4 regions of the Halobacillus trueperi genome follow, and region 2 is predicted to be linked to each of the others. Evidence: riboswitches for the same ligand, from Rfam matches in the RefSeq annotation. Region 2 holds a riboswitch; each other region holds the start of a gene.
The links. Region 2 has a riboswitch for thiamine pyrophosphate ahead of thiW (energy coupling factor transporter S component ThiW). Riboswitches for the same ligand answer to the same signal wherever they lie in the genome.

Region 1: it holds a riboswitch for thiamine pyrophosphate, as region 2 does, so the genes downstream of both, DYE48_RS16710 (YkoF family thiamine/hydroxymethylpyrimidine-binding protein) here and thiW (energy coupling factor transporter S component ThiW) in region 2, are expected to answer to the same signal.
Region 3: it holds a riboswitch for thiamine pyrophosphate, as region 2 does, so the genes downstream of both, tenA (thiaminase II) here and thiW (energy coupling factor transporter S component ThiW) in region 2, are expected to answer to the same signal.
Region 4: it holds a riboswitch for thiamine pyrophosphate, as region 2 does, so the genes downstream of both, thiT (energy-coupled thiamine transporter ThiT) here and thiW (energy coupling factor transporter S component ThiW) in region 2, are expected to answer to the same signal.

Annotation. Positions count from the first base shown of each region.
Region 1 is NZ_QUAE01000019.1:13,286-20,907, reverse strand. It holds gene DYE48_RS16720 (ABC transporter ATP-binding protein) at 1-826, opposite strand, end outside; gene DYE48_RS16715 (ECF transporter S component) at 823-1,401, opposite strand; gene DYE48_RS16710 (YkoF family thiamine/hydroxymethylpyrimidine-binding protein) at 1,398-2,000, opposite strand; TPP riboswitch at 2,092-2,194, opposite strand; gene DYE48_RS16705 (hypothetical protein) at 2,310-2,540, opposite strand; gene DYE48_RS16700 (DUF420 domain-containing protein) at 2,723-3,244, opposite strand; gene DYE48_RS21255 (hypothetical protein) at 3,315-3,479, shown strand; gene DYE48_RS16695 (RDD family protein) at 3,507-3,932, shown strand; gene DYE48_RS16690 (hydroxymethylglutaryl-CoA lyase) at 4,014-4,889, opposite strand; gene DYE48_RS16685 (GntR family transcriptional regulator) at 4,906-5,547, opposite strand; gene DYE48_RS16680 (CaiB/BaiF CoA transferase family protein) at 5,742-6,947, shown strand; gene DYE48_RS16675 (isochorismatase family protein) at 6,959-7,570, shown strand; gene DYE48_RS16670 (hydantoinase/oxoprolinase family protein) at 7,594-7,622, shown strand, end outside.
Region 2 is NZ_QUAE01000004.1:260,235-267,856, forward strand. It holds gene DYE48_RS07790 (threonine/serine dehydratase) at 1-567, shown strand, start outside; gene DYE48_RS07795 (PucR family transcriptional regulator) at 585-2,255, shown strand; gene DYE48_RS07800 (DUF3221 domain-containing protein) at 2,278-2,814, opposite strand; TPP riboswitch at 2,922-3,031, shown strand; gene thiW (energy coupling factor transporter S component ThiW) at 3,126-3,614, shown strand; TPP riboswitch at 3,620-3,725, shown strand; gene tenA (thiaminase II) at 3,768-4,454, shown strand; gene thiD (bifunctional hydroxymethylpyrimidine kinase/phosphomethylpyrimidine kinase) at 4,451-5,263, shown strand; gene thiM (hydroxyethylthiazole kinase) at 5,254-6,012, shown strand; gene thiE (thiamine phosphate synthase) at 6,009-6,623, shown strand; gene DYE48_RS07830 (threonine synthase) at 6,664-7,622, opposite strand, start outside.
Region 3 is NZ_QUAE01000008.1:156,320-163,941, forward strand. It holds gene DYE48_RS12010 (thiazole synthase) at 1-651, opposite strand, end outside; gene thiS (sulfur carrier protein ThiS) at 654-857, opposite strand; gene thiO (glycine oxidase ThiO) at 854-1,981, opposite strand; gene DYE48_RS12025 (thiamine phosphate synthase) at 1,978-2,592, opposite strand; gene tenA (thiaminase II) at 2,596-3,294, opposite strand; TPP riboswitch at 3,451-3,559, opposite strand; gene DYE48_RS12035 (YitT family protein) at 3,713-4,528, shown strand; gene DYE48_RS12040 (ArsR/SmtB family transcription factor) at 4,982-5,296, shown strand; gene DYE48_RS12045 (DMT family transporter) at 5,383-5,811, shown strand; gene DYE48_RS12050 (DMT family transporter) at 5,823-6,287, shown strand; gene DYE48_RS12055 (restriction endonuclease) at 7,132-7,563, shown strand.
Region 4 is NZ_QUAE01000001.1:308,006-315,627, reverse strand. It holds gene DYE48_RS01655 (phospholipase D family protein) at 1-950, opposite strand, end outside; gene thiT (energy-coupled thiamine transporter ThiT) at 1,683-2,249, opposite strand; TPP riboswitch at 2,338-2,437, opposite strand; gene DYE48_RS01640 (alpha/beta hydrolase) at 2,519-3,259, opposite strand; gene DYE48_RS01635 (SDR family oxidoreductase) at 3,213-4,115, opposite strand; gene yfkAB (radical SAM/CxCxxxxC motif protein YfkAB) at 4,334-5,458, shown strand; gene DYE48_RS01625 (YgjP-like metallopeptidase domain-containing protein) at 5,477-6,058, shown strand; gene zupT (zinc transporter ZupT) at 6,103-6,909, opposite strand; gene DYE48_RS01615 (SIMPL domain-containing protein) at 7,126-7,622, opposite strand, start outside.

The DNA of each region.
Region 1 (7,622 bases), on a different contig from region 2:
CGGGCGGCGGCATTTCTTCGATGTGAAGCGGATAAGGAGGCGTCCATCCCCGTTCCAGAGCTGTTCTCGTTGCGTAAGGCAGCTGGATGCCCATCTCGTGAATTTCCCGGGCGTATGTTATTAAACGGTCGTGGAGCGGACCATCGTAGGCGAGCTCTCCATCTCCATTGATGATGAGGACTCGTTCCAACAAGTCCAGCCAGCCTTCCAGCTTATGTTCAATGACAAGTAGAGTGAAAGACAGCTCCTTTTTCAATGTTTTCAAAAGCTGGATGAATTCTTTCCTTGCCACCGGATCCAAATTCGCCGTCGGCTCATCGAGGATCAGTACCTCGGGCTCCATCGCTAGGATGCAGGCAAGGGCGACTTTCTGCTTTTGTCCGCCGGAAAGCTCGGAGATATTCGCCGTTTTGTAATCTTCCATCCCGACCGATCTTAGCGCCGTATCCACTTTTTCCACCATCGACGCATAAGGAGTATTCAAGTTCTCCAGCCCGAAGGCCACTTCATCTTCGACGGTGATCATGCAGAACTGCGTCTCCGGATCCTGAAAAACGACGCCGACATTCTGCGCCATTTCACCGGCAGGGTAGGAGTCGGTCCGCCGTCCCTTCACATGGACTTCTCCATCCATGGAACCGTCCAGTTCCCTGGGATAGAGGCCGTTCAGACAGTGGGTGAGGGAGCTTTTCCCCGACCCGCTCGGACCAAGGATCAGTAGGTTTTCTCCCTCTTCTACGCAAAAGTTCAGACGAGACAGCACTGGCTTCTGCCTTTCCTCATAATGGAGGGTGAGGTCCTCAACACGTATCACTTCCTGATTCATGCCGCTTGCTTCCTTCGGTGTTCTTTTCCGAGAGCGAAGCTTGAAAGGACGCCCGTCTTCGCTAAGGCGTCACTGAGCGCTTTGCCTGCGACACCTGAAATGATGGCACCACTGATGATGCGGGCGATGAACATGGCAAGGACGTATCCTGTGCTCAGTGCTGCGTATCCGGATAGGAAGTAGCCCCAGACGAAGCTGAACACCGCGGCCATAACTCCGGCAAGCATGAGGGTGAACAGATCATAACGCTTGTACCTCGTCAGAGCAAAGGCGGATTCTGCCCCGAGCCCCTGGATCATCCCTGAAACGAGGAGCATCGGACCGACCGCATTGCCGAGCAGCACTTCGACCGCCGCCGCAATCGTTTCTGATAAAAAAGCGGCGCCGGGTTTACGGATGATATAAGCCGCAATGATCGATACGATGAACCAGATGCCGAAGATGAGGTCATAGCCGATCGGTCCGAAAAAGCCGACGAGGATTTTTCCGACCGGAAGGAACGCAAGATACACGACTGCAAAAACGACAGAAAGGACGGACATGACGACGATTTCTTTCAGTTTCCAGCTGTTCATGGGCGATCATCCTTATGGGAAGGGCTGTTGGCGGAGACTGTCACAGTCATCACCGTATGCGAAGATCCGCTCGCTTCCGTTTCCCTGAACACATCCTGTAGTCCTGTGAAAATGTCGCGTGTGTCTCCATCGAGGCGAGTAGAATAGTGGGCGGGCGTGACTTCGACACCTTTTTCCTTCATCGCTTCAATCTGACGGTAGATCGTATCCATATAATCACCGCCACCCATCGGATACAGCGAGAATTTCGCCGCAATCCGCTGTTCGATTTCCTTGAATTGAGGCTTGTTCAACCGTTCCTCTGATTCATCCATATGGACATCACCGGACGAATCTCCAGGGCAGCCGATGGAAAAGGTCCCTTGAAAAGCGACATGGACACCCGTTTTAGCGATATGTAATAAAATCGCCTCCGTGACTTCGAAGACATGCTCCATCCTACCGCGGACCGTCGTCGTGACATCGTCCGTCTTCATCCACACTTTCGAGCTGTCCACCTCATTCAGGCCCGCCTTGATGTAATCCACGAATTTGTCCGACATCGGGTGCACGGAAAAAGAGCACCCCGCGATCCTTGACGTTCCACAATGGTTTTCCATTTCTTATTCCTCCTTTTTTTGAGCACAAAAAAACTGCATCCCACGGGAATGCAGTCTACCAATCATAAAGGAAGAACCAGTTCGGTCCTTGTGAATGACGACCGCACTTCCCCACGCTAGTATTATCTAGTTCGGGTTCCAAGGGTCGGAATTTTTCCTCTCAGCCGCTTATAGCAGCTCCCCCAGTGCAAAACTCGTATGCAGTTCTTGTACGTTGCTTTCATCGTAGCGGAGAGTCATAGATTTGTAAACCATCTTTTTTATAAAAAACAAATGAACCGGATCGCCCTGGGGGATCCGGCTCATTCCTTATGCTTTCGACAAGCGTAACTTCATCACATTCTGATCTATGAAACAATCGATATACGGCACGCGTTCATAAGGGTAATAACTGACGGATGTCGGTTTCACTTCCATCATTTGATACAGGTCCTCTGTTGAAGCTACATCATTCAAAATCAATCGGACGTCTTCACCAGTCAACGAGGAGAACTTAGCCGAAGTGTAACCTTCATTTTTCATAAATTGGAGTAAATCCATTGTAGTCTCCTTATTATCTGACCTTGAACCATAAATTTTCCCTGAATAAAAAAACCGAAACATATGTCATAGAAATACCTTTTACGACTTCCCTCTAACTATTATTCTACTAAAATAAGGGTCAAGAAGGAAGGGAAGAGTTTCGACAAAAAAACAGGCGCAGTGCTGCTTCTTGTCGTTCATCAATAATAAGGGGAGATCATCAAGTAGACGATGACTCCAGTCAGACTTACGTACAGCCAGATCGGCATCGTCCATCTCGCGATTTTGCGGTGCTTGTCCACTTTCATCGCAAGGCCGCGGAACAACGTGAGAAGCGCAAGGGGTACGATGAGTGCCGCCAATACGATATGGGTGATCAAAATGAAATAATAGATCCCAGCAATGATCCCTTCACCGCCGAAGGACGTCGACTCCGCCATCGAATGGTACGTCAGGTACGAGACGAGGAAGAGAGCTGTCGACGTGAATGCAGCGAAAATGAAACGTTTGTGCCATTTGACGTTTTTCCTAATGATCATGAACAACGCAGCAAGCAGGAAAACGAACGTAAACGAATTCAAGACCGCATTCAAGAGGGGAAGGAGTTTAATATTGAATCCGAGATCCCCGTCAACTTTCGGTAAGAACAATAAGGCCACAACGATTAGGTTGATGGCGATCGAAAGTCCCACGACCCATGGGACGTAATTGAATTTTTTCATGGTATCGATCCTTTCATACATCTTTATATAGAATCCTAGTTAAGTATAAAGAATGTGAGGGGAGAATGCTATGACAGAAAACGCACAATTTGTCGTACGAGCCTATTGCGGTGGAAAGATCCGCGAGTTAGGAACCTGCGAAAGAAAATCAAAGAAAAAGAGATGGGGCAAAAGCTCCATCTCTTTTTCTTCGTTCTGGGTGAACGGGCAAACCAATGACGACAAAAACCCATAGGATACTACACAGAAAGGAGGGACTTCTATGTCTGAAAGAAACTTGTTCCTCAGATTCATAGGCACAGGACTTGAACTCATCGTATCCGGATTCCTCGCGATCCTCTACACAGCAACGCAGAACACAGGGCGTGGCTTCGATCCGAACCCCGTCTTTTGGAAAGCCTTCATCATCATCCATGTCGCGCTTCTCATTTTCATCCCGCTGCTGGCAAAAGGTAAAACACTCGGCATGATTTTCACGAATCTCACCATCGAATCCAATTCAGGAAAGCCGCCGAACATCCTGCAGATCTTACTACGTGCCGTCTTAGGATTCGGTCCGGTCATCCTTACCCAGGGAATGTGGTACTGGGTTTCATTCGTCACTGGTTTGATGGATTCGAAAGGGAGAGGGTGGAGTGAACTCATATCCTATACGACGATAAAATGGAAAGAGCCTCCGTTGGAATAAGAGGCTCAGGGCAATTGTGCTTTCCGGTATTGGGTTTATCAAAACGGATGTGTATTTATTAGTACCGTAGTTAAACATATTTTATACTTTTGAAACCATGCCCGGGAGCTTTTTTTCCATCAATGCTTCAAGCCAATGGGTGGTCTCAACGAGTTGATCCAGAGATACGGATGTTTCTACGCCCATTTGATGGAACATATGAACCATATCTTCGGTACACACATTACCTACGGCTTTAGGGGCAAAAGGACACCCTCCGAGTCCTCCGATAGAAGAGTCGAAGGAAGTGACACCTTCTTGGTATGCGGCTAAAACATTCGCAAGTCCTAAACCTCTTGTATTATGGAAATGAAGCCTTAGACTTACTTCATCTTTGAAAGCTTCTTTAAATGAGTGGGCGACATTTTTTACTTGAAGAGGATTCGCTTGCCCGGTGGTGTCTGCTAATACCATTTCAGTACAACCTGCCTGAATGAAGTCTTCGGAAATTTTTAAGACTCTATTTATAGGTACTTCCCCTTCAAAAGGACAGCCAAAGACAGTTCCCAGAACTCCTGTCACTGGTTTTCCTTCTTCTTGTGCCTCCTTTGTAACTTTGACTAAAGCATCCTTGGATTCTTCTACTGTACGTTTAGCATTTTTGAGATTGAAAGTATCACTTGTTGCTAATACGGTATGGATGACGTCGATGTCTGTATTTAGAGCTCTTTCCAGTCCTGATCTGCTTAGTACTAAGCCTGAATAACGAACGTCTGACACTCTTGGTACCTGCTCCATGACTTGCTCTGCATCACGCATTTGAGGGACTACTTTTGGGTTAACAAAAGAAACCGCCTCAATTTGTTTCATTCCGCATTGTATCAATCGTTCTATTAGTTCAACTTTCTTTACTGTAGGTATCCACTGTTTTTCATTCTGCAGACCATCCCTCGGGCCGACTTCACATATCTGAATCATAACTTTTCCTCCTCATTCAGGATTCATTATTTATGTTCTTCAACACATGGTCTCTTCCTTGGTAAATATGTTCCTGCATAGCTGTTTTGGCTCGATCCGGTTCATTTGCCTGAATAGCGCATAAAATGGTTTGGTGCAATTCGAGTGATTTTTTTAACTGGTATTCGTTATACCAATAAAAGGACCGGAAGACTAAAGGGAGTACGGTTACACTGGAGATGTGAAACCTTAAATGTTGATTATGAGAAGCGTTGTACACGGCACTGTGGAAATGGTTGTTTAATTCCATGATGTCATTCAACATATCTGTTCTCCCGTAGGTGGGGTTCTCAAGCAAAGCTTTAAACTGTTCATTGCATTTTTCCATAGCCTCCATATCCTCAGCGCTTCGATTTACAGCAGCTTCTGCAGCTGCGTATCCCTCTAGCAACGCTCTCAAATTGTAAATCTGCCTAATATCCTCCCTATTGAACTCGCTTACGATGACACCTCTTTTTAAAGGAGAGATCAGCCTCTCTGTTTCAAGGCGCTTTATGGCTTCGCGTATCGGTGTGCGGCTAATTTGTAGTTCCTTTGCAAGGTTTTCTTCTGTTAGTCGTGTGCCTGGTGCGTAGTCACCTTCAATAATGGACTTTTTTATTCGATCATAAGCTTCCATAACTATATCCTCTCCTTGTTGCCATTGTATACAAAGGTAAATTTCGCAGCAACTAAATTGCTGTATTTTTCTGAATAAAGTACAAAAAACCAGCAATTATTACATAATATTTGATTTTTCTGAATTTTAAGTTGATTTATTGTATACAAAGTGCTACGATGAATTCGAATTAATGGAAATGGAGGTTTTTAACAGTGGACAATTCCGAACACCTGCCATTGCAGGGGGTACGCGTACTAGAATTGGGAACGCTTCTTGCCGGTCCATTTACAGGAAGGTTGTTAGCTGATTTCGGGGCTGAAGTCATAAAAGTAGAACCTCCTGGAAAGTCCGACCCTATGAGAAATTGGGGCAAGAAGAAAGATGGCGTAGGTTTATGGTGGCCGATTCAATCTCGTAATAAAAAGTCTATAACACTGAACCTTAGAGAGGAAGCGGGCCAACGTGTTCTGAAAGATTTAGTGAAGGAGTCGGATATCATCATAGAGAATTTCCGGCCAGGAACGATGGAAAAGTGGGGCCTCTCCTATGAAAGGCTTTCGGAGATCAATCCGAAAATTATCATGGTCCGAACATCCGGATTTGGTCAAACGGGGCCTTATAATAAACGAGCCGGGTTCGGAAGTGTCGCAGAAGCGATGGGAGGCTTGCGGTATGTGACTGGATTCCCTGATCGTCCCCCTTCAAGAATCGGCATCAGTATCGGGGATACGCTTGCCGCACTGTTCGCTACGATCGGATGTTTGACGGCGTTACATGAACGTGAAAGGTCAGGCGAAGGTCAGGTGGTGGATACAGCCATCTATGAAGCGGTATTTTCTGTAATGGAGAGTACGATTCCGGATTATTTGCTTACGGGCTATGTGCGTGAACGGATGGGAAATATTTTGCCTGGAGTCGCTCCTTCAAATATATATCTGACGAAAGACGAGACTTTTATTGTGATTGGGGCGAATTCGGACGGTGTTTTTATGAGGTTGTGTGAAGCGATGGCTGAACCTGAATTGGCAGTTAATGAAAAATATTCTACGCACGATGCAAGAGCTAAACATATGAAGGAACTCGATCTGCATATTGAACAATGGACCAAATCGCTGACAGCGGAAGAGAGTCTTGCCTTACTCGAAAAGCATGGTGTCCCCTCAGGAATGATTTATAGCGCTAAAGACATTGTCGAAGACCCTCATTATAAGGAGAGGGAGATGATTGTACCTGTAGAGCATCCTGAGCTTGGAGAATTTCCAATGCCGGGAGTCGTCCCAAAATTAAGCCGTACCCCTGGAAAAATACATAAACCAGGGGCCGTGAAGATGGGGGTGGATAATGAGAAAGTGTTTAAAGACATCTTAGGCATGACAAATGAGCAAATGGAAGAGTTGAAAGGAAACCATATCATTTAAAGGAGGATCATATGTCTGATACTTTCCAAGGGTTTGGTGAAAGTATTCATTTTGGTAAGAACCCGGCTGTTCTAGTTGTTGATTTCATCAATGGATTTACAGATGAATCCTGCGACCTTGGATCCAATTTAGACGAAGAGGTTTCTCATACCAAACGTTTGCTTGATATAGCCAGATCACGTCGACTGCCTATCCTATTCACAACAGTCGTGTACGAGCCCCATTATCTCGATGGCGGGCATTTCATTGAGAAGGTTCCTGCCTTGAAATGCCTGTTACAGGATAGTGGATGGGTGGATTTGGATGAACGTTTGGAACGGAGAGAGAATGAAGAACCGCTCATTGAAAAGAAGTTTGCCAGTTCTTTCTTCGGTACCAGTCTCCATTCCATACTCGCCTACAAAAACATTGATACTCTGATTATCACTGGATGTACGACATCAGGGTGTATCAGGGCCACAGTCGTGGATGCTCTCCAGTATGGGTACAAAGCGATTGTTCCCAAAGAGTGCGTGGGGGATCGATCCGAGAAAGCGCATCACAGCAATTTGTATGACATTCAAACGAAGTATGGGGAAGTCGTGGCGGTTGAAGATGTCGGGAATTACTTGAAAACCATTTAATCTAATATTCGGAGGGATCGGACATGTACAGAGTTGCTGTTGATGTCGGTGG
Region 2 (7,622 bases):
GCTGAATTGGAAAGAGACGAAGGGATGACGGTAATCAAGCCTTTTGATGATCGGGAAATCATTGCCGGTCAGGGGACGATCGCGCTTGAGGTCATGGAGCAGTGTCCTGAGGTTGATGAAGTGATCATTCCCTTGTCTGGGGGTGGGCTGTTGTCAGGTATTGCTTTTGTGATGAAATCAATTGAACCTTCTATACGTGTGACAGGAGTGACGATGAAGAAGGGAGCGGTCATGCAGGAAAGCCTTGCCAAGGGTAAGCCTGTCATTCTCGAGGAGTCTGATACGTTGGCAGACAGTCTGCTTGGAGGAATTGGGACAGAGAACCGTTACACATTTTCAATGACGAAAGCTTATATGGACGAGGGGGTGCTTGTGGAAGAGGCACAGATTGAAGAAGGGCTGCTCTTCACCCTTGAGCACCATAAGATGGTCGTGGAAGGAGCGGCTGCAACGGGGGTCGGGCACGTCCTTCATTCTAATGGTCTACAAGGAAAAAATGTTGTTGTCGTCATGAGCGGGAACAATATCGACCATGATGTAATTACAGATCTTTTGGCTAAATCGTAAGTGGGGGAGGAGTGGAGATGGGGGTTGCGGTGGAGGAAGTTTTAAAACTTCCAGTGCTCGAAAAAGCAAGAGTACAGACCCATGTGTATGATCGTCAGGTTGATTGGATCTCAGTGATTGAGACTCCTGTAGAGAACTTTGTCAGGAACAATGAATTTGTACTAAGTACAGGGGTCGGGTGTGTGGATGATGTATTGGCACTCGAAGGATATGTTGAAGATGTCATTCGCTCGGAAGCCTCCGTCCTCGCTTTTGCCACAGGACGTCATCTCTATAAAATTCCGGACCGGGTGTTAAAACTTGCGGAGAAACACGAGTTGATCGTGATGGAAATTCCATGGGAGGTCCGCTTCGGAGATATTTTACAGGACGTATTACGGTTGATCAGTGAGGAGAACCGCCAGGAACAGCAACGCACGGAAGAGATACGACAGGAGTTGATCAACTGTGTCCTGAACGGAAAAGGGCTGCAGGAGATCACATCAATCATCTACCAGAACACAGGCATTCCGACGGCCATCAGTGATCATAACAAACAGATCCGGGCGAATCAGTATTTTGATCGTTATTACATCGATGTTTTAAATGGGCATGAGCTTTCTCAGGAAGGAACCCTTGTAGAAACGGAGATGGACAGTGATCACCCGCTCAGCCATTACATTGAAACCTATGAAATCGGTGATCAGAAATGCTACCAGCTTACAATTTTATCAAACTATAAGAAACAGGGATATATTCTATTTAAGCCAAAGGACGACAAAGATTTAACGTGGGTGAATCTTCACATTTTGGAGCATGCGCTTACAGCTTGTGCCTTATATTTCGTCAAAGAGAACGCCATTGAAATGACTGAAATCAGACTTAAGGATAACTTTTTGCTGGATTTAGCCAAGCAGGAGAGGGAGATGGACAGAGCTCTTTTTTCGAAAGCGCAGCTGCTTGGTTATGATTTGGAGAAGCCTTATATTTGTCTCGTCGGCCATATCCGTTTCGTGCAGCCGGAGGAGGAACGCACCTCTTCAACGATGCCTCAAGTCAAATCATCATCGATCAACAGTCGCAATTATTACATTCAGAAGGAAGTCACTCATGCCGGAGACGCGCTGCACCGGAGGACGATGACCACCTTTGATGAAGGCGAGGTAATCGTTTATTTGGAAACGGACCGTCCGGATTACGAAGAAACCGCGAACCAGTTTCTCGACCTGATTGAGCGGAGACTTCATGAGTTATTAAAAGGGATTACGATTAGCTGGGGGATTTCCTGTCATAAAGGTGGGTATCAGACTTTTCATAAAAGCTATGAAGAGGCGGAAACGGCACTGAAAATCGGTCAGCAGCATGAAGAAGGGGAGCGGACGTTTTTCAGTGATACCAGAATGAACCGGTTGCTCATGGCACTGTCCCACGAGGAAGAAATCGGAGCGATTGTGTCAGATACGTTGGAGAAGCTGATTGATTATGACCAGAAACGGCAGACAGAACTGATTCATACGTTTATGGTCTATAACAAATACAACAGCAATGTCAGTCAGACGGCCCGTGCCCTGAACTTGCACCGCCAATCTTTGCTGCACAGATTGAGAAACATTGAACATTTGACTGGCCTCTCTCTTCTCAATGCGGATGATCTTTTTTTGCTGGAGCTGAGCGTAAGGTTATGGCTTTTGAAAAAGGTGGATGCATAGAGCGCTCCCTCGGGATGACGCTCTATTTCTCATCTTTGACTGTCGTTTTCCATTCGCCCTGATCGGTCCCGCGTTGGTCCAGCTTGACGGTCCACTGATCGGATTCTTCATCAAAGGAAAGTAGCGAAACGATCAGCACATCTGTCTGCTCTGGTTCTGTTTCGGACAAAGCTGTAGAGAGAGCTTCGGATGCTTTTAAATCCGCTCCCTGTACTTCACTCATTTCAAGCTCCTGGACTTTATCGGCGGTTGCTTGTTCTGGGTAGGATTCAGCGATATCTCCGTCTACCCACACTTCGACCTGTTTGCCAATCCAGAGACCTTCAGGAGCTTCGGATACCCACATGGCCCGTCCTTCATCCCCTGAATCATCATCCATCGGTGTGACTACGAGGATCCTGTCTTCATCTTGATCCATGACAAATCCGCTTATATCCGGATTGGTGGAGTCTGCTTCCACTTCATTCTGATCCACTTCTTCTGTTTCTGACACCCCACATGCACTAAGGAATAAAAAGAAAACCATCAACATGCCAAGCATCCATCTCATTTTCATCATTCTCACACTCCTTATCTACTTTGTTGACGTTTGAACGGGAGGAAAAGTTTCACATGACAGAAACATCCAACTTTGTTATGATGAAAATCACCAAGCGAATAAGTTTATGAAACTACTAGGGGAGCCTGAATGGGCTGAGAGGAAAGCGAGCAAGCTTTCTGACTCTTACGAACCTGATCTGGTTAATACCAGCGGAGGGAAGTAGTCTGACGATACGTGTATCGACTTACTGCATACCAGGCCAGGTCCTCTAAGGATCTGGCTTTTTTTATCTGGTTCCATTCAGCTCCTGTACGGAAAGGTGGTGAAAGATGAGAAACACAAAGATACTCACAACGATGGCCGTGCTTATTGCCATTGGAACGCTTGGAGCTCAATTTCTCTGGTTTCCGGCTGGAATTGCGAAAGCTTATCCTGTCCAGCATGCGGTTAATGTAGTCGCGGCGGTGGTGCTTGGACCCGCCCCGGCGGTCATGATTGCTTTTGTTATCGGGCTCTTACGTTTCTTATTAGGGCTCGGCACCTTTCTTGCTTTTCCGGGCGGAATGTTCGGTGCATTATTGGCAGGGCTTTGTTATCGATTCTATGAAAGAAAAAGGTCTGCGGTGATTGGTGAAGTTTTAGGTACTGGAGTCATAGGGGCTTTGGCATCTGTTCCGATTGCGCACGTCCTGATGGGAAGTTCAACAGGTGTTTTCGCGTTTGTTCCTTCTTTTGTCGTAAGCAGTGTCTCGGGGGCTTTCATTGCTGCCTTCATTTTATCACGAGTGAAAGTTGATAATATGATCTTACAACCATAATACACGGAAACTGCTAGGGGCGCGAGTATTCGCTGAGATAAGGAGACATTCCTTGGTCCCTCAATACCTGATCCGGGTCATGCCGGCGGAGGGAAGTAGTAAGAATCCCCTTCTGTCCTCTAGTAGCTTCCGAGAATAATAGGAGGCTCTATCATGTCTTTTTCCAATCAATTAAGAAAAGAAAGTCAGGATATCTATCAAAAAATCTTCACTCATCCCTTTATCCAGGGTATCGGAAAAGGGGAGGTTCCAAAAGAAGCGTTGATTCACTATATCAAGGCTGATTATGAGTATTTGAATGCCTTTATGCACGTCTATGGAATCGCCATTTCCAAATCTCAGGGAAGGGAAGACATTCAACTGTTTAACGAACAAATCGATTTTGTGTTGAACAGTGAGGTTCACCCTCACAACAATTTTTGTGAACAGATTGGCGTTTCCTATGAGGAACTGCAAGGGTATCCATTGCCGCCAACCGCTGATCACTATATTAAACATATGCTATTTCATGCCTACCAAGGAGGAATCGGAGAAATATTAGCAGCCTTGCTTCCGTGCCCGTGGACGTATTATGAAATTGGAGTCGAGCTGATGAACAGCTATCAGCCAGGGTCCGATCACCCCTTCCTCCCGTGGATCGAGTTTTATGCCAATGAGGAAGTGAAGGGTCTGACAGCGGTGTTATGTGAACGGCTTGATCAGTATGCGGAACGTGCGTCGGAATCGGAAAAACAGCGGATGAGAGAAGCCTTTCGTAAAAGTTGTCAGCTGGAATATGCCTTTTGGGATATGGCCTATACCCAAGAGCAATGGCCTTGTGAAAAGGAGGGTGTGAAATGAGACAAGTCTCATGTGCGTTGACGATTGCCGGGACCGATCCTAGTGGTGGTGCGGGTATTCAGGCAGACTTGAAAACTTTTCAGGAGTTGAAAAGTTATGGCATGAGTGTTGTGACATCAGTCGTTTCGCAAAATACGACAGGAGTGAAAGATGTTCATCACCTGCCGGAAAATTTCATTAGGAGTCAGCTGAAAGCTATTTCTGAGGATATGCCTGTCCAGGCACTGAAAACAGGGATGATTGCCAACAAGAAAATGATGAAAGTCATCAGTGAATGGTTGGATGAGGTGGGTGCTCCGTACGTCATGGACCCTGTCATGGTTGCCCAGAGTGGGGACCCGTTGATTGAAAAAGAAGATCAACGTTATTTGAAAGAATATCTTGTACCAAAGACAGCGCTCGTCACTCCCAACATCCCTGAAACGGAAGTGCTTGTTGGAGGGAAAATTGAAACAGAAGCGGATATGAGAGAAGCGGCCGAAGTGATCGTGAAAGACTTAGGTGCGGCTGCAGCCCTTGTCAAAGGGGGCCATCTCAATGGAAGAGCGGTTGATTTTTTATATGATGGGCAGTGGTTTCATGAATTTGAATCCGAACGTATTGATTCTTCCAATACACACGGGACAGGTTGTACGTATTCTGCAGCCATTACGGCATACTTGAGTCAGGGACACGCTTTGCCACAAGCCGTCAAAGAAGCGAAATACTTTGTAACAGAGGCGATCCGCCATTCCTTCGATTTAGGAAAAGGAAGTGGCCCGACCAATCATTTTGCTTTGCGTGAGGAGGTTTTCAACCAATGGCTGTAAATGTTATCGACAGAGTGAGAGAACAACGCCCACTGATCCATCACATCACGAATGCGGTCGTCATGAATTTCACAGCGAACGGACTTCTAGCATTCGGAGGATCACCGATAATGGCCAATGCCAAGCAGGAGGTTGCAGAGGTCACCCGATTGTCTCAAGGGCTGTTATTGAATATAGGGACGCTTCATGAAAACCAGGTGGAAGCGATGATTCTTGCAGGAAGAGCAGCAAAAGAGATCGGCATTCCGGTCGTCCTCGATCCTGTTGGCGCCCCTGCAACCTGCTATCGTTCAAACGTATGCCAACGTATTTTGCAGGAGGTGAAGCCGACCGTCATTAAAGGAAATGCCGGTGAAATCGCCCACCTCGTCGGTCAGGATGTGGAAACGAAAGGTGTAGACGCTACAGGAGAAGCTGACGCTGAAGCCATCGTTCGTCTAGTTGCAGAAAAATATCAGACCGGAGTCGTTTGTACTGGTGAAAAGGATGTCGGATGTATCGACGGGGACGTTTTTGTCAATGAAACCGGACACCCTCTCCTTGCTCAAATTACAGGATCCGGCTGTTTGCTGGGTTCCTTGCTCACAGCAAGCTTAACGGTAGAAGGCAATTCTAAAGAAAAGGTTCTAGCAACATTAAGTCATTATGGACGGGCGGCAGAACAAGCAGCGGATCACCCTGATGTCAAAGGTCCAGGGACATTCATTCCCAGGTTTGTCGATGCTATAGCCATGGGGGCTGAAAAATGAAAGCTTCTACCCTTAGAAAATACTTCATTATGGGCAGCCAAAACTGTAACAAAGATCCCTTGAGCATTTTGGATGAAGCGATTAAAGCTGGCATCACGTGCTTTCAATATAGGGAAAAAGGAGAAGGCGCTCTAACTGGAGAAGCGAAGTACAGTCTCGGTCATAAGCTGCGCCAACGTTGTGCTGAAGCGGGTATTTTATTTATCGTCAACGATGAAGTTGAACTTTTTGATGTGCTTAAGGCTGATGGAATCCATGTGGGGCAGAGTGATCGTAGTGTGAATGAAATCCGCTCCAACTATCCGGATACCATCATTGGATTATCTGTATCCGATCGCATTGAATTAGAACAGAGTCCGGTCAATCTTGTCGACTATTTAGGTGTTGGACCGATGTACAGAACAACGACGAAGACAGACGCCAACCCTGTAGCAGGTCCTGAATGGGTGAAGATCGTCAAACGGGAGTATCCAAACATGCCCGTAGTCGGGATTGGGGGTATCCATCCCGAAAATGCTGGTAAAGTAATAGAAGCGGGAGCGGACGGTGTCGCTGTCATTTCAGCTATTACCCAAGCTGTGGACATGTCTTCTATCGTAAAATCTCTATAAAACATAAGGAACTCATGCCTGTCATGAGTTCCTTTTATCGTTATCCGAGGGTTTTATGGTTTCCCAGACTTTCCCCTGGTTGAAGAACAGGAATATCGACCTGAACCGTATCCGGATACTTAATCCCTGCTCCTGTATTGAGTACGACCACTTCATCCTCGGCGGTAATCCAGTTTTCTGATCTTAACTTTCTGGCAGCAGCAAAGGCTGCAGCTCCTTCGGGACACACAAACGCGCCTTCTTTTTGAGCCACTCTTTTTTGTTCTTCCAAAAGCTCATGATCGCTGATGGCTACCGCGCATCCACTTGTATCGTATAAAGCGTCGAGGACAAGGAAATCTCCAATTGCTTTTGGAACATTGATCCCAAATGCTACCGTTTCAGAATCTTTCCAAAATGTCGATTCCCTCTTCCCTTCCTGCCATGCTTCCACAATTGGAGCACAGCCTTCAGATTGGACTGCTACGAGCCGTGGCATTCGGTCTTTGGTGATCCAACCTAGCTCCTGTAATTCTCTCAGAGCTTTATGAATGCCGATCAATCCAACTCCACCACCTGTGGGATAGAGGATGACATCCGGCACGTTCCAGCCCAATTGTTCGGCTATTTCCAGCCCCATCGTTTTCTTCCCTTCAATTCTGTAAGGTTCTTTTAAAGTGGACACATCGTAGAGTCCGGATTTTTCTACTGCTTCCGCCACGATTTTTCCCGCATCGCTAATAAGCCCATCGACGAGAAAAAGATTAGCCCCGGACAAAGCGCATTCATTACGCGTAATTTTCGGCGCATCGACAGGCATAACGATGGTCGATTCCATTGATGCTCTTGATGCATATAAGGACCACGCAGCTCCAGCATTGCCATTGGTGGGCATAGCGAGTTCTTTCACTCCCAGCTCTTTTGCTTTAGATACACCGACCGCAGCTCCTCTTGCTTTGAACGATCCGGTAGGGATGATGCCTTCATCTTTCATATGCAGTTTGCGGATATTCATATCTG
Region 3 (7,622 bases), on a different contig from region 2:
CATTTTCACTGGGTCTTTCGCTGCTGAAACCGCTGTATTTAATAACACACCGTCCGCTCCAAGCTCCATCGCCTGTGCAGTATCTGCCGGCGATCCGATCCCGGCATCGACAATGACAGGAACCCTTGATTGCTCGATTATGAAACAGAGATTTTCACGGTTGATAATCCCTTGTCCAGAACCGATCGGAGAAGCTCCCGGCATAACCGCATGAGCACCCAATTCTTCCAGCCGGCGGGCAAGCACGACATCATCAGACGTGTACGGAAGAACCGTGAACCCTTCTTTTATCAGTTCTTCCGTTGCCTTGAGCGTTTCTACAGGATCTGGGAGTAACGTCTTGTCACAGCCGATCACTTCTACTTTGATCATATCGCAAAGCCCTGAAGCTTTCGCGAGTTTAGCATGTCGGACTGCTTCTGCTGCCGTTTTCGCCCCCGCCGTGTTCGGAAGGAGCGTATATTTCTCGACATCGAGTTGTTCAAGGAAATTCGGCTGGCTTGGTTCGAAAATTTTCATCCGCCTTACGGTAAAGGTAAGGATATCGGTACATGATGCCTCCACCGCTTTTTTCTGAACGTCAAAATCCGGATACTTTCCTGTACCTAACAATAGACGAGACTTGAATTCCTGGTTACCGATTTTCAACATCTTCATCCGCCTCCTACAAATTGTACGATTTCAATGCGATCTCCATCATGGACCTTGTTACCTGATCGTGATTCCTTCTCCAAGATGGTTTCATTCTGTTCAACGATGACCACCCGCTGATCCAATTGAAAATGACCCAGTAGCTCACCGATCGTATCGACCGTTTCCGGAACAGTCAGCCATTCACCATTGATTCGTAGTTTCATAGATTCACTCCTCTATGTGATAAATTCCCAGTGGTGATCCATTCCTGAGGAACATGCTTGCCTTCGATTAAGTCCGCGATCACTTTTCCTGTTATCGGTGACAATAAAATGCCATTGCGATAGTGTCCGGTAGCGATAAATAGTCCAGCATGATTTTCGTGCGGACCCAGATACGGAATGGAGGCTTCCGTTTGTGGGCGGAGCCCGGTCCAGGCTGTTTCCCACTCCGCAAAAACAAGTTCAGGAACTAACTGAGTCGCTGCTTTGATTAATGGAAATAATCCGCCCAAGGTTACCGTTTCATCAAATGTGCCAGGTTTTTCTGTCGCGCCGATCACCAGACGTCCTCCCGATTTTGGAACGATGTAACACCCTTTAGAAAAGAACGTCCCTTGAATGAGTCGACGCTTCGTTTTCACAGAAAAACATTCACCTTTAACCGGATACATAGCCATCCCGGAATTCTGTTTACCAAGCAAATCTTCACTCCAGGCCCCACAGGCGACTACGACATGGTCGGCGCTTATGTCTTCTCGATTTGTTCTTACTCCCGTGACCTGATTCCCTTCTTTAATCAAACTTTGTACATCGGTGTACTCGAGAAGTTCTGCCCCAAGCTCTACCGCTGACATGGCAAAAGCCTTCGACAAATCTGGAGCGGACACTTGGCCATCGTTGGGGAGAAATAACGCGCCACTCAACTGAGAAGACACCGCCGGCTCTTCCCTTTGCAATTCAGCAGGCTCCATCCACCTCGCTTCCTCCCCACGGTCTCTTTGAACTTCCCCATACGCGATCAGCTCTTCTCTTTCTTCTTCATTTGTAGCCATTTTATAGATGCCCTTTTGCTGGAGCCCAATATCGATGCCGCTATACGCTTTCAACTCTTCAGCCAGTGCCGGAAACATCGCCCGACTTGCTTTAGCGAGTGAATACAATGAATCGTTTCCGTCTTTCAGCTCCGACTGCGCTCCAAGCATGCCAGCAGCAGCCGAAGATGCTTTGCCGGCAATCGACTCCCGTTCCAGAAGAAGAACAGAGCATCCCCGCTTGGCCAAATGATACGCGATGGAACTGCCGATCACCCCAGCACCGACAACAATCGTTTCATAATGCTTATTCATAACATCCTCCCTCCATCGATTTCCTTCCTGTAAGCCTGCGCTGCTTTCACAGGGTCCTCCGCCTGGAGAATGCCTGACATGACTGCAATCCCCTGAGCTCCCGTACGAATGACATCCACTGACCGCTCCGGAGTTATCCCACCAATGCCAACTACCGAGCAGCCGACATGCCGGATGATTTCACGGAGCGAATCCAATCCTTTCCCCGCTTTTCCCGGCTTGGAGGAGGTCGGATAGATATTTCCGTATAGGAAAAAATCCGCTCCTTCCTCTTTGGCATCTATGGCCTCTTTTAATGAATGAACGGATTTCCCTACATTCAGTTCGGGAAAGGTTTGCTTCACTTGTGAGACTGGGAGGCTGTGGTGAGTCAACTGCACCCCGAAGCCTCCTGCTACAAAAGCAACGTCAGCCCTGTCATTGAGGATGATACGCTCCATTGGAAAACCGGCATCCGTCAGCTGTTGAATGCCAGCAAAAATTTCAGCAGCAGAGCGTTGCTTTTCTCGAATGTGGAGAAAATCGATTTCCTGCTGGACCGCGCTCACTGTCTCGCTTAGTTCAGCAAACGTCTGCTCTCCTGTAGAAATCACATGAATGGACGGCCTCACGATTCACTCTCCTTTCCCTGCCAAGAGAGAAGTTCTCATATCAAACGGCCATTCTTCCATGACATAAGCCATTTCCCAAAACTTGTATTCATACTGACTGCTAATCACAAACAACTCTTTCATCCGCTCACGGCCCGCTTCCGATTTCAATTCCGCCAGATCATCCAGCCGCTGGATCTGCTCCTCTACGAGCGTCCGGAACCAATCCCCGCCATAGGTGCCGATCCACTCCTGATAAATCGGTTCTTCCGGCTGATGATCTTTCAAGTGCTCCCCGACTTCATAATAAAGCCAATAGCACGGAAGAATCGTAGCGATAATCTCTCCCAAATCCCCATGGTAGGCGCCCCGGTACATATGGGAGGCGTACGCATACGCCGTCGGAGAAGGAGTGAACTGGTTGCGCTCCTCTTCTGTGATTCCGAGCCTTTTTGAAAAGTTCTCGTGAAGCTCCATCTCTGCTTCATACGTCCCTTGAGCATGAGATGCCATACTGGCCATCGTTTTCATGTCCTCGGACTTTGCCGCTCCCATCGCCTGGACTCTGGAAAAATGGGATAAATAATAAGAATCCTGAAGGACATAGTAGCGGAACTGGTCGAGGGATAACGTCCCTTCTCCAATCCCTTTGACAAATGGATGGTTGAAACTTGCTTCCCAAATGGGGTTCACCGCGTCGCGAATCTGTTGTGAAAATTTCATGATCAATCTCTCCTTTTCCCGACGATCCACGGTCAAGGAAAAAAGAAATAAGATGCAAGCACTCTATGCATCTATTTCCAGACACTAAAAAAACCACTTTCTTCATATGCGTAAAGAAAGTGGTTTCATGTGTAAACATCTATATGTAGCTTAAGATACACGTAACCGCCACTTCCCTACGCTGGTATCAACCAGATCAGGTTCTAAGAGTCTTAAAGCTACACTTTAATCTCAGCCTTGTGAGAAGGCACCCCTAGTGGATCGTCTATGTTTTTTGATTTCACTGATATCGTAACATGTTCTGAATCATTGTCAAAACATTCCTGAAAAACTTATCAATTAAAATATCATTGACTTTCAAATTCATGGCCCCTAGAATTCATTTAGTATTTTCTATAGCATGAATTGGAGTGTTTTCATGAGTCGCTTGAAAAATTTATCAGTACTATTTGCCGCCTCCATCATTTTAGGAGCAGCCTTCAACCTGTTTTTGATCCCCAATGAAGTCTTAACAGGTGGGGTGACCGGGCTGGCTATGGTGTTCGGGATACTTACTCCTATAAGTGCGGGTATTTGGTTAGTGGTTCTGAATGCCCCGATCTTTATTCTAGGATGGATGAAGCTGGGAAAAGAGTTTATTGCGAATAGCATATTTTCCGTAGTTGTCACCTCCATCACGATGCAATATCTCCCTGTCACTCAAGTAACCGAAGATGCCTTGTTAGCCTGTGTATTCGGAGGAGCGATTGCTGGTGGATCCATTGGTTTGATCATCAGGTTTTACGGATCCGGTGGTGGAGCTGATATTATTGGGCTTCTCCTCACGTTGAAGCGTGATATCCCGTTAGGAGTATTGATTTTTGCTATCAATAGTGTGGTTGTTTTTATCTCCGGCTTTGTTTTTTCATGGGAATTAGCTCTGTACACCATGATATCCATTTATATTACTGGAATAGTTATCGACCGTGTTCATACCCGCCATGTGAAGCTTAGCTTAATGGTTGTATCCGATCGTGGGGAAGAAGTGAAAAGTGAGCTGCTGGATAATTTAATCCGTGGCATCACTGTCATGTACGGTCAAGGTGGATATTCAAACACAGAACGTAAAGTGCTCTATACGGTTATTACGCGTTATGAGCTTGCATTAGTTAAATCACTGATTACAAGTATTGACCCCAAAGCATTTGTTAGTGTCAGTGAAACGGTAGAAGTCATAGGAAATTTCAGAAGATAAATATAGACATTAAAAATGCCTGATCCCACTCCGCTAAAAAGAGCACTTGGGGTCAGGCCTTTTTACTCAGGAAGCGCACACGGGAAATTCCTTTTTCTTGTCACATAGCAACGACTAAATCGATAAAAGCACGAAACCTGCAGGATACTCCTGCTTCGTACCAGGGTTGAATTTGATCTGCTACTTCTTCTGCACATCCAAATAATTTTGGCTTTGGTAATCGATAGAGAGGCATGAGTGACTGCAGCTCTTGTGCAGGCTTTGTTACACCTCTTAAGACGCAAATGAGGAAATTCTTCTATTAGATATTGCCAAATTATTAAAAGACTGTCTGCTTTATATGGCTAAAGTGGGCAATCTTTTTTAGAACCTTCCCTGAATTTTATGGTTCCACCTCTTATTTAATATCTGCTAAATTGACATATCGATAAAAACCGATATATAATATGGTTTATGGAACCAATTGATGTATTTAAGGCTTTATCCAACAAAACTAGACTTAACATTTTACAGTGGCTGAAGGAACCGGAGAAGCATTTTCCTAAACAAGGCGCTCACCTGCCAAAGGAGGTAAGTTATAAAGGGGGAGTATGTGTAGGTGACATTCAAGAAAAAGCCGAAGCTTCTCAATCTACGGTATCTCACTACTTGACGATGATGCAGAAAGCTGGTCTTCTTGAATCTGTCCGTTATGGCCAGTGGACATACTATCGAAGAAATGAAGAAGCCATTCGTCAGTTTGCTGAATACCTTAAAACAGAAATCTGAGTTGGTTGATTTCTGTTTCTTTTTTAATATAATATATCGATTATTCTAGATATTTAAATATAAAGATCTCAGGAGGAATTCATTCCATGCGTTACATCTCATATATATTAGCGTTATTGGCAGGAGCAGCGCTTAGTTTTGAAGGAGCTATTTATGGTGAATTAGGAAAAACGATAGGAAAACTGGAAACTAGTTTTTATAACTTCTTTATTGGTTCGATCATCCTCGGATTACTTTGGCTATTCTTTGGAAAAGGGAAATTTTCTTATATCGTTGAAGCACCTAAATGGACACTGCTTGGGGGTGTCTTGGGAGTTGTCTATTTAACATCTATTGTTATAAGTGTTCCATTTGTCGGTGTCGGAATAACTATGGTTGCAGTAATTATTGGTCAATTAGTAATGAGTATAGTGATTGAACATTATGGTTGGCTTGGAAGCAAGAAATCCAGAGTCAATAAAGAAAAAATATTCGCTGTTATTTCAATGATTATAGCACTTATTTTAGTTTACTAGGAGGTCTCGAAATGGGTATATTAATGATTCTATTCACCTTTTTAGGTGGTCTCACATTAAGCGCACAATCAGCTGTTAATGGTACATTCGGTCGTAAAGCAGGAACCATCGAAACGACCCTGTTAACTTTTCTGACTGGAACCATGTTTCTAGCAATTATTATACTATTCTTTGGTCATGGAAATTTGCTTGCCATTGTAGAAGTACCTAAATGGCAATTAAGCGCCGTATTTTTAGGTGTGTTGTTTTTACTTTTCATAATAGCCGCTGTCCCTAAAATCGGGGTCATTGCAACCAATATTACGGTTATCATCGGTCAGCTTGTCATCGGTATTCTTATTGATAATTTCGGTTGGTTCAACAGTTTAGTAATTCCTTTGGATATGAAACGTGGTTTTGCATTACTCTTTATGATTATTGCTCTTTACTTTATCTATAAGGGAAATACACGTGCCAGCGAAGAAATCTCTGCATAGTATAGTAAAATTCAAAACACTGCAATCGTTAAAGATAAGATTGCAGTGTTTTTTTATTAGATAGAATATATCTATTGAATGGAAGTGTTGGTCATTTAAAATTATCAGTGCCTGATCCCGCTTAGCTAAAGTGTTAACGCACTGGGGGCGGACACTTTCATTCAGGCCTTTTTAATCAGGAAGCGCCGACCCATCCCCGCTCTTCACAGTTGTGCCGTGAGGGTGACTACAACAGGTTCGTTTTTTCTATTCTTCCTGACGAAGAAATGATGTCCCTTTAGAAACAAAACCTTCCATAATATCTTTTGGCACCAAACTTCCACCTGTTGCCCAGACTAAATGAGTCGCATGACTTAAACGGGAGCCATACATGCGGTCTAAATGTTGTTGGATGTCAACGGAAGAAGGACCGTACATGCCTGCAAGTGCTAATGTTCGTGCCTGACCCCCACCACGTTAACACTTCAGCGCAGTGGGGGTCAGGCACTATTTTTTATTACTTTCATCCATTTCGGCAAGAGTAATTCCAAACCAGTATAATCTCCTAATCATTGGGCAAAATACCATCTGATCTTATATAAGGTGGTTGATTAAAATATTTAAATACTACATAAAGCAATGGAAAAAAATACAACAATTCAAGTACTGGTCATTATCAGAGAAGGCGAAATTCATTGGAATTTCAAACTTGCTTTATTACTGTGTTGTTTGTCTATTTCCTACTGATGGAATCATATATCTTTCATTCCTTCTTTTCTTTCTTTATTCGGTTATTTACTTAGCTTTTTTGGTCATTAAAATAATTCTGAAGAAATACAACAACTTATCCTATAACAGCAATCAATTGAATGATCTAATGGAAGAAATCGATTCAATGAGTGGTATTCAGTTTGAAACAGTCCTTTCTCACTTATTAAGAAGTGAAGGATATGATGTAAAACGAACTCCTAAGTCTGGTGATTATGGAGCAGACCTTGTCTTAAGAAAAGGATCAGATGTCATTGTAGTCCAAGCGAAAAGGTCCTCTAACAATATAGGAATATCAGCCGTAAATGAAATAGTTGGTGCTTCAGGGTATTATAAAGCCAATAAGAGGTGGGTCATAACCAATCAATTCTATACGAATGCAGCCATTGTACAAGCACATAAAAACAAAGTGAAGTTGCTGGACCGTGATGATCTTATCCTAATGTTAAGACATTACAATAAAAACTCCATTAAAAGAAAACCTATACTTAAAGATATCTCAAAAGAAAAAACCAATCTATGGCGGTAGATTGGTTTTTTCTTTATAAATATTGTCCGGTCATATTTTAGTTTCGAATGGGGCGTTCA
Region 4 (7,622 bases), on a different contig from region 2:
CCGAGCCAGACGGTATCCCCTTCACCTGCTTCCGACAATTCATCGAGAACCGCTCGATAAATTTTCCCTTCCGTTACAAATTGAGTCGTCAGAGGACCTTCCTGGGCCTCCCAATTCCGGTTCTCATATTCAGGAAAATCAGCCTCCCCTGAATAGTTAACAACGGCTTCTTCGGCTTCTAAAATATCTTTGATGATCGGCCCTGTCATCTTGAACGCCACGTTTTCATGATAACCACTGGCATCATGAGGGTTTGCTGTCGAGACAATTGCAGATTTCTCCGTGACAAGGATTTTCCTATGGTTCGCCTTGATGTTCAACAGTTTCATATACGATCTGAGCGTCACATCCGGAGCTTCTTTGGCCATAGGATTACTGATCCAACCGTTATCTCCGGTACCCATCCAGGAAAACAACAGCCGCCAAACGCTCGAATATAAAGGATTCGAATCTCTCAATTTATTCAAATTGGTCAAAACGACATCGACCCCTCCATCTTCCAGACGCTTGATCGTCTCCGATTCATACGACCCGTAAATCGTGTTGATTTGATCGGTTATGAAAACCACTTTCAAATCAGGGACTTCCTCTTTCCTTTTTAAAATGGCATCCACTAGATTACTTGAGATCTGAGGAAACTCGTTTTTCCCATTCGTGTAGCCATTGAATAAGAACATATCCGCTACAATAAAGTCTTCAGCTTCCGATATGGTTTGATTGATCTCTTCAAAAACCTGAAGGTCATGCACGGTCTTTCCTGCTTCATTTTCGTATGTTAAATCACGGAAAAACTCAATATTTTCCATCTTGTGCTTTTCCCCTTCATAGGAAACCCCCTCAGGAAGAGCTTTCCATGAAGTGTGATAAGCAATCGTAACACTTAAAATAGCTATAATGATGACGATAATCCAAAACCACTTACTTTTCCCAATCCGCTTTAAACGGTCCATTACGTAGCCTCCCCAACTAGAGTGCTTATCTTATTTTCACTATAATCGCCCGTTTCAAACCTCGATAGAAGAAAAAATCAAATAAAAAGCATTTTATTCGACTAAATGGCAGGATTGTGGAAGACTCGATTTCGAGACTTCGGGGTTCGTTTGCCGAGTTGAGTGTTAGGGGTGGCTGGGAAGCTACTCGCTTTCCTGTGGGGGAGTGGCAAGCTTCCTCGGACTTCGTCCTGCGGGATCTCGCCTATCTCCTTTCTCCCACGGGAGTCTCGCAGCTTCCCAACCACCCCATTCCATGAAGGTGAGAAACGAACCCCCTTTACTGTGGGAGGGTGCCTTCCACTATCCATGTGTTATAAGCATAAAGCGCTCTATAACAAGCTTTTCGTATGCAGAATAGCGTCCTTAGGAGTTCATTCCCCTCCAATTACCATGGGCATAAAAAGCGACTTATTCCGGAAGTGGTTTCAAGATACTTATATGGCAAAGGGGCGGAGGGGAATGGCGAGACTCCTGCGGGAAAAAAGTGCTTGGTGAGACCCCACAGGACGCAGTCCGAGGAGGCTCACCGCGCTCCCGCGGAAAGCGAGTCATACCCCGCAGTCCCCATCCACTCAACAAAAGTCTCGAAACTGAGTCTTCCTCAATCGGAGCGTTAATGAGATTGAACAATGATAAAGAAATAACTAAAATCCCCCGATTGATGCCGAAACACCAATCGGGGGATTCTTATTAATGGCTTAATAGTGTTGGTCGTTTTACAAATAGGAGACTGACGACGATACTGCTTAAGATAAACGCCGGAAGCATGTATCCACCATTATAGACGAGGGAATACAACCAGACCGGCTGGCCTTCAGGGGCGAACTCGCCATAAAAAACGATGCCTGCAAAAAAGTGTCCGAAAAAGCGCAGCACACTTCCGATCAGGCAGCCGACAATGATCCATCCGACCAATCGACGGGACTCTTTCGATTTGATCGCATTCCATAGCGGTTTTGCTACTAAGCCAGCTGTTCCAATCACAGCAAAGGCGACGACATAGTCAAGAAACGCCTGAAGAGGGGTCATAATATAGGCGCCTGTCATGATTTGATAGATTCCTAAAAGCAAACCGGTGGTGACACCACCTTTTACCCCCCAACGGAACGCCATGATGAAGACTGGGACCATGGCAAAGGAAACCGATCCTCCCTGCGCCCACAGTTTAAACGATAAAAACGGGATGATATCCAACAATAGTGCGAGTGCTGAAAAAATCGCAATCTCTACGAGAAATAAAACGCGACGATTTCTCATTTCAACATTCCTCCTAAAAAAAGACACAAAAAAAGCAACGCTAAATAGGGAAGCTTCCTGATGGAGGAGTCCCAACTTTGCATTGCACCATCAAAAAAGCCGCCATCCCTACGCCAGTGCTAACTGACAGGTTCGAAGGGTCAGAACTATACGTTCACTCTCAGCCGGAGGCTCCCCTTGAAGGCTTTATACCGTTTACTTTTCTTGATTTGTCTCTATTATAATAAATTTTTTACTAGATTACAAAGCCTTTTCTATTTCCCGGGCAATCACTTTGTGTTCGTGTACATTTGGAAAAATTCCAGGGTGCGCTCGATAATCATATCCTTATCATGATCAAGGGTCGCCACATGGTAACTGTTTTCCAGATGGATGATCTCTTTGTGTTCAGAAAATACCGATTCGAAGATGACTTCTGAATTGTGAGGAGGAACGACGTGATCCTCATCCGATACGAAAATCATAATCGGACAGTGGATTTCATCGAGCCTGTCCTTCACTTTGCCCATCAATCCGACGAGCTCTCCGATCGATTTCACCGGTGTGCGGTCATACGCAAGTTCGACAGTTGCAGGATCCTTGATATCCGATCCGATCGCATCTAAAAAGCGTTCGTCCGTTCCCTGGCTATTTTCAAGTGCGGGAATATCTATGGCCGCATTGATTGGAATGACTCCTTCAATGTCCCGGTACTCACTCGCCATATACAACGCAAGCGTTCCCCCCATTGATAACCCTACGACAAATATTTTCGAACACCTTTCTTTCAACCAGGTGTACGCTTCTTCTACTGATTGCACCCAATCCATATGAGAGGTCGATTCCATATCCTCAGGGCTTGTTCCGTGGCCTTTTAACCTCGGACAATAAACGGTGTACCCAGCTCTAGCATAGGCTTCAACTAAAGGCTTCATGCTTTGCGTCGTTCCTGTAAACCCGTGAGACACGAGGATTCCGACTTCATTACCCTCGAAGCGCATCTCCTCCGCTCCATGCATCACTTTTTCCATTCAACCCCACTCCTTTGGCTTTCTCTTTTCCTAGAATTTTTTGTAACACAGTCTTTTCCAGCCACTTCCACGGCAGCAAACGTTTGAACCAAACATTGGCTCTCACACCGGCACCGATCGGATAGCGGAGTTTCACTAGCGATTCTTTTTCCATCAATCCGGTCATCAGGTCAGACACATCCTGAGGATTGCCGTGCGGTTCTTTGTTGAGCGCACTCCACAACCCTTTTATGTATTCGGCATAAGGAGATTCAGGGTTCTGGACTTCTTCCGGCATCTCCAGCCCTGTCGACCATATATTCGTCTGGTAAGAGCCCGGCTCGATCAAAGCGACATCAATTCCGAACGGTTTCACTTCAAAACGGAGACTTTCTGATAATCCTTCCAATGCATGTTTGGAAGAAACATAAGCAGATAAGCCCGGAAATCCGATCAAGCCACTCACACTGCTCACATTTAAAATCTTTCCTCTCCCCTGTTTACGCATTAATGGCAGAACCGCTTTGGTTACGGCAATGACACCGAAAACGTTCGTATCAAATTGCTTGCGGTACGTTTCAAGCGGCACCTGTTCAAGAAATCCGCCAACAGCATAACCCGCATTATTGACGAGTACATCCAGTCGTTCCAGCGTGTTCACTTTTTCTGAAAAACGCTCAAGCGACTGTGCATCCGTCACATCCAACGGCCATACTTCGATGCAGTTCTGTACCTCGTCATCGAGCGTTTCATACGCAGAGGCCTTTTCTACATTTCTCATCGTGGCGATAACACGAAAACCTTTTTGTGCACATTTCACTGCTGTATGGAAACCGAATCCACTGGATGCTCCTGTAATGAGTACGGTTTGTTTCATGATCTGAATCCCCCTTGTGCTAGTCGTTACCCCATATCATTCGATGTCACACCCTTATTCTCCTCTTTCCATAAAAGCTTCGTAAAAACTAAACAGGTTCTTATTGGCATGTCACGGCATAATTCCGATACATATTGTATGGTTTTAGACATATTAATGGTAGAATGGTAAAGGTTATCGACCGAATAAATATTAATAGAAAGGAAGTTTCATATTTTATGAGTACGAACATGAAGCTTCAGTCGCTTACCCCTTCTTATGACCCGTGGGAAGCGTATATGGACGTGGAAGAACACGGAAAAATGACGTTATCGAATATTGAATTTACGACGACGACGCTCTGCAACATGCGTTGTGAGCACTGTGCGGTCGGATATACGTTAGGTGCGAAGGACCCCGAGGCTTTGCCGATGGACTTGCTCAGAAAGCGACTCGATGAAATCCCTCATTTGAGGACGCTCAGCATCACGGGCGGGGAACCAATGATGTCGAAGAAGTCTGTAGAGAACTATGTGGTCCCATTGCTGAAATACGCGCACGAGCGGGGAGTGCGGACACAAATCAATTCCAACTTGACGCTTCCGTATGAGCGTTATATCCCGATCATTCCTTATTTGGACGTTTTACATATTTCCCACAACTGGGGAACGATCGAAGAATTCATCCATACCGGATTTGCCCGTATGGAGCGGAAACCATCCGAAGAAAACCGTAAGAAGTTTTTTGACCGGATGGTAGAAAATTCCCAGCGACTTTCTGAAGAAGGGGTCATGGTCTCGGCTGAAACGATGCTCAACCGCCGTACGTTCCCATACCTTGAATCGATTCATGATCATGTGAAAGAAATGAAATGTGCGCGCCACGAAATTCACCCGATGTACCCGGTGGATTTTGCCAGCAGCTTAGAGACGTTGAGCCTTGAACAAATGCGTGAAGGCATCAACCGTCTTCTTGATCATCGCGATGACGACATGTGGATGTTATTCGGAACGCTTCCCTACTATCCATGCAGCTCTTCACAAGACGATCTCGATATGCTGAAGCGCCTGTACAGCGAAAAGAATGTGACGGTAAGAAATGATCCAGATGGACGCTCCCGCTTGAACGTCAACATTTTCTCAGGCGATATTATTGTGACAGATTTCGGTGACGAGCCTGGGCTTGGGAACATTCAAGACACGAAGCTTACAGATGCTTACAACAACTGGCTTACTACTAGTACAGCGAAAAGCCTGAACTGCCATTGTCCAGCCGTGAAATGCCTCGGCCCGAATGTCCTTGTCAAAAACACGTACTATGAAGGTGTCGATTTCCAAAAACGGAAAACGAACCTCACGTTGTAAGGCAGAAAGGAGGCTATGATGCCAACTGTTACTTTTGATGAAAGAAAAATTGCTTATACTGTAGAAAAACAAGAGGTCTCTTTTATCAAAATTTATCTCGACGATTTAAATGGTGTAAAAGTGACCGTTTCGCCTCAAAAAGAGGAAGCAAAGGTTCAGGCTTTTGTTGAGAAAAAAGCGGACTGGATCTTTGAAAAATGGCAGAAGACGCATGAAGATCTATACGCGGTCAATGAGCTTATCGCTTCCGAGAACGAAAAGATTTCTTACCTCGGCCGCTCTTACCGGCTGAAAATTGAACATAAAGATGAAGCACACTTCGCTTTTCGAAAAGGAACCTTTCTTTTTGTCTATCCTGAAACATGGACAGCGGAAGAAGTGAACCAACAGCTCAGAATAGAAGCGAGCCAATGGCTTAGCCGGAAAGCGGAGGAAAAGTTTTCGAAGCTTTCAGAGTGGCAGGTCGTGTCAGAACAAGACCACCTCAGGCTAGGTGTAAAAGATCAAGACCGCATCCACCTCAACTGGCGGCTTGTTCAAAGATCGAAACAAAAGATCCAAGAGACCATCGAAGATCTAATCCACGCGAAAACGTGTTAACAAAAAATGCCCAGCAAGCGATATCGCTTGCTGGGCATTTTCTTTTAGATAAATAACAGAAGGCTCAAAGCCATGACCGCCATTCCGGCGACGACCCCGTAAATCGATAAATGCGCTTCTCCGTATCTTCTAGATGCAGGCAGCAATTCATCAAGGGAAATGAACACCATGATCCCTGCCACCCCTGCAAATAAAATACCGAACACCATGTCGTTCAAGAACGGCATTAATAATAGATAAGCTAAAATCGCTCCCACCGGTTCAGACAAACCACTCAAGAATGAAAGCTTGAATGCTTTCTTCTTGTCTCCGGTTGCATAGTACACCGGCACGGATACCGCGATTCCCTCTGGAATGTTATGGATCGCAATCGCCGCAGCAATCGCAATCCCGAGTGCCGGGTCGTTCAAGGCTGCCGTAAACGTCGCGATTCCTTCCGGGAAGTTGTGAATCGCAATGGCGAGCGCTGTGAACGTTCCCATCTTCAATAAATCAGGATCTTTCACGGCTGTGTCTCGTTTCGACATGTCTTCCACTTTTTTCACTTCGTGAGGGTTCCCTGACTTCGGTATGAATTTATCGATGAGTGCAATGACGAGCATTCCTCCAAAGAAGGCACCAACCGTCATCCACCGGCCTGGTTCGTTCCCCATTGCATCAACTAAGGCATCCTGTGCTTTGAAAAAGATTTCCACCATAGATACATAGATCATGACCCCTGCTGAAAAACCGAGCGCAAGGGAAAGGAACTTCGTGTTCGTCGTCTTCGCAAAAAATGCAATTAAACTCCCTACACCTGTGGCTAATCCGGCAAGTAAGGTCAGCCCGAAAGCCAATAACAAGTTTTCCATTGTACCTCTCCTTCAATTCGAACATTTTCTCTAAGCACATTGTAACGAAGGTTTTTCCTTAGAGCAACTTTTTTAGTTTCAGTTATATTTTATGAGCCCATAAAATAAGTGCTACACATTATTCCCAACTTTTATATTCATATTTAGGTCCTCCCGTGCATAATCTTTCCTTTTTTGCCCATAAAAAAACCACCCTCCGGTTTGGAAAGTGATTGATTACGGTAAATATTGAAAATGTGCTTCCACCCTGGCAACCGTTTCAAGCGTCCCGGGTTCGATCGGAGTGGCAGTCGCTCCTAGTACATCCGCTTTTTGAAAACTTTGCACGGGAACAGCAGGCGTTGTGCCTAATTCAATGATTTTAACAGGAGTTTGATCCAAGTTCAGCCCCATAGTGCCCGCGATGGTCTGCGCATTCGCTAGCGAATTACCTAGTGCGATTTTTAACGCCTCTTGATAATTTTGATACGGATCACTCACTGTAAAAGCAATATTCGATATCCGGTTTGCCCCGGCCGCTACAGCTGTATCTATGACATAACCGGTTTGACTCACATCATCGATCGTCACTTTTAAGGTATGGGTCACTTGATACCCGCGGAACTCCTGCTTGCCATCGACATAATCATATTCAGGAAAAATGAAGTAGTCTGCGGTCTGAATGTTTTCTTCCGGAATGCCCGCAGCAACCAACTGATTACGTACGTTTTCCA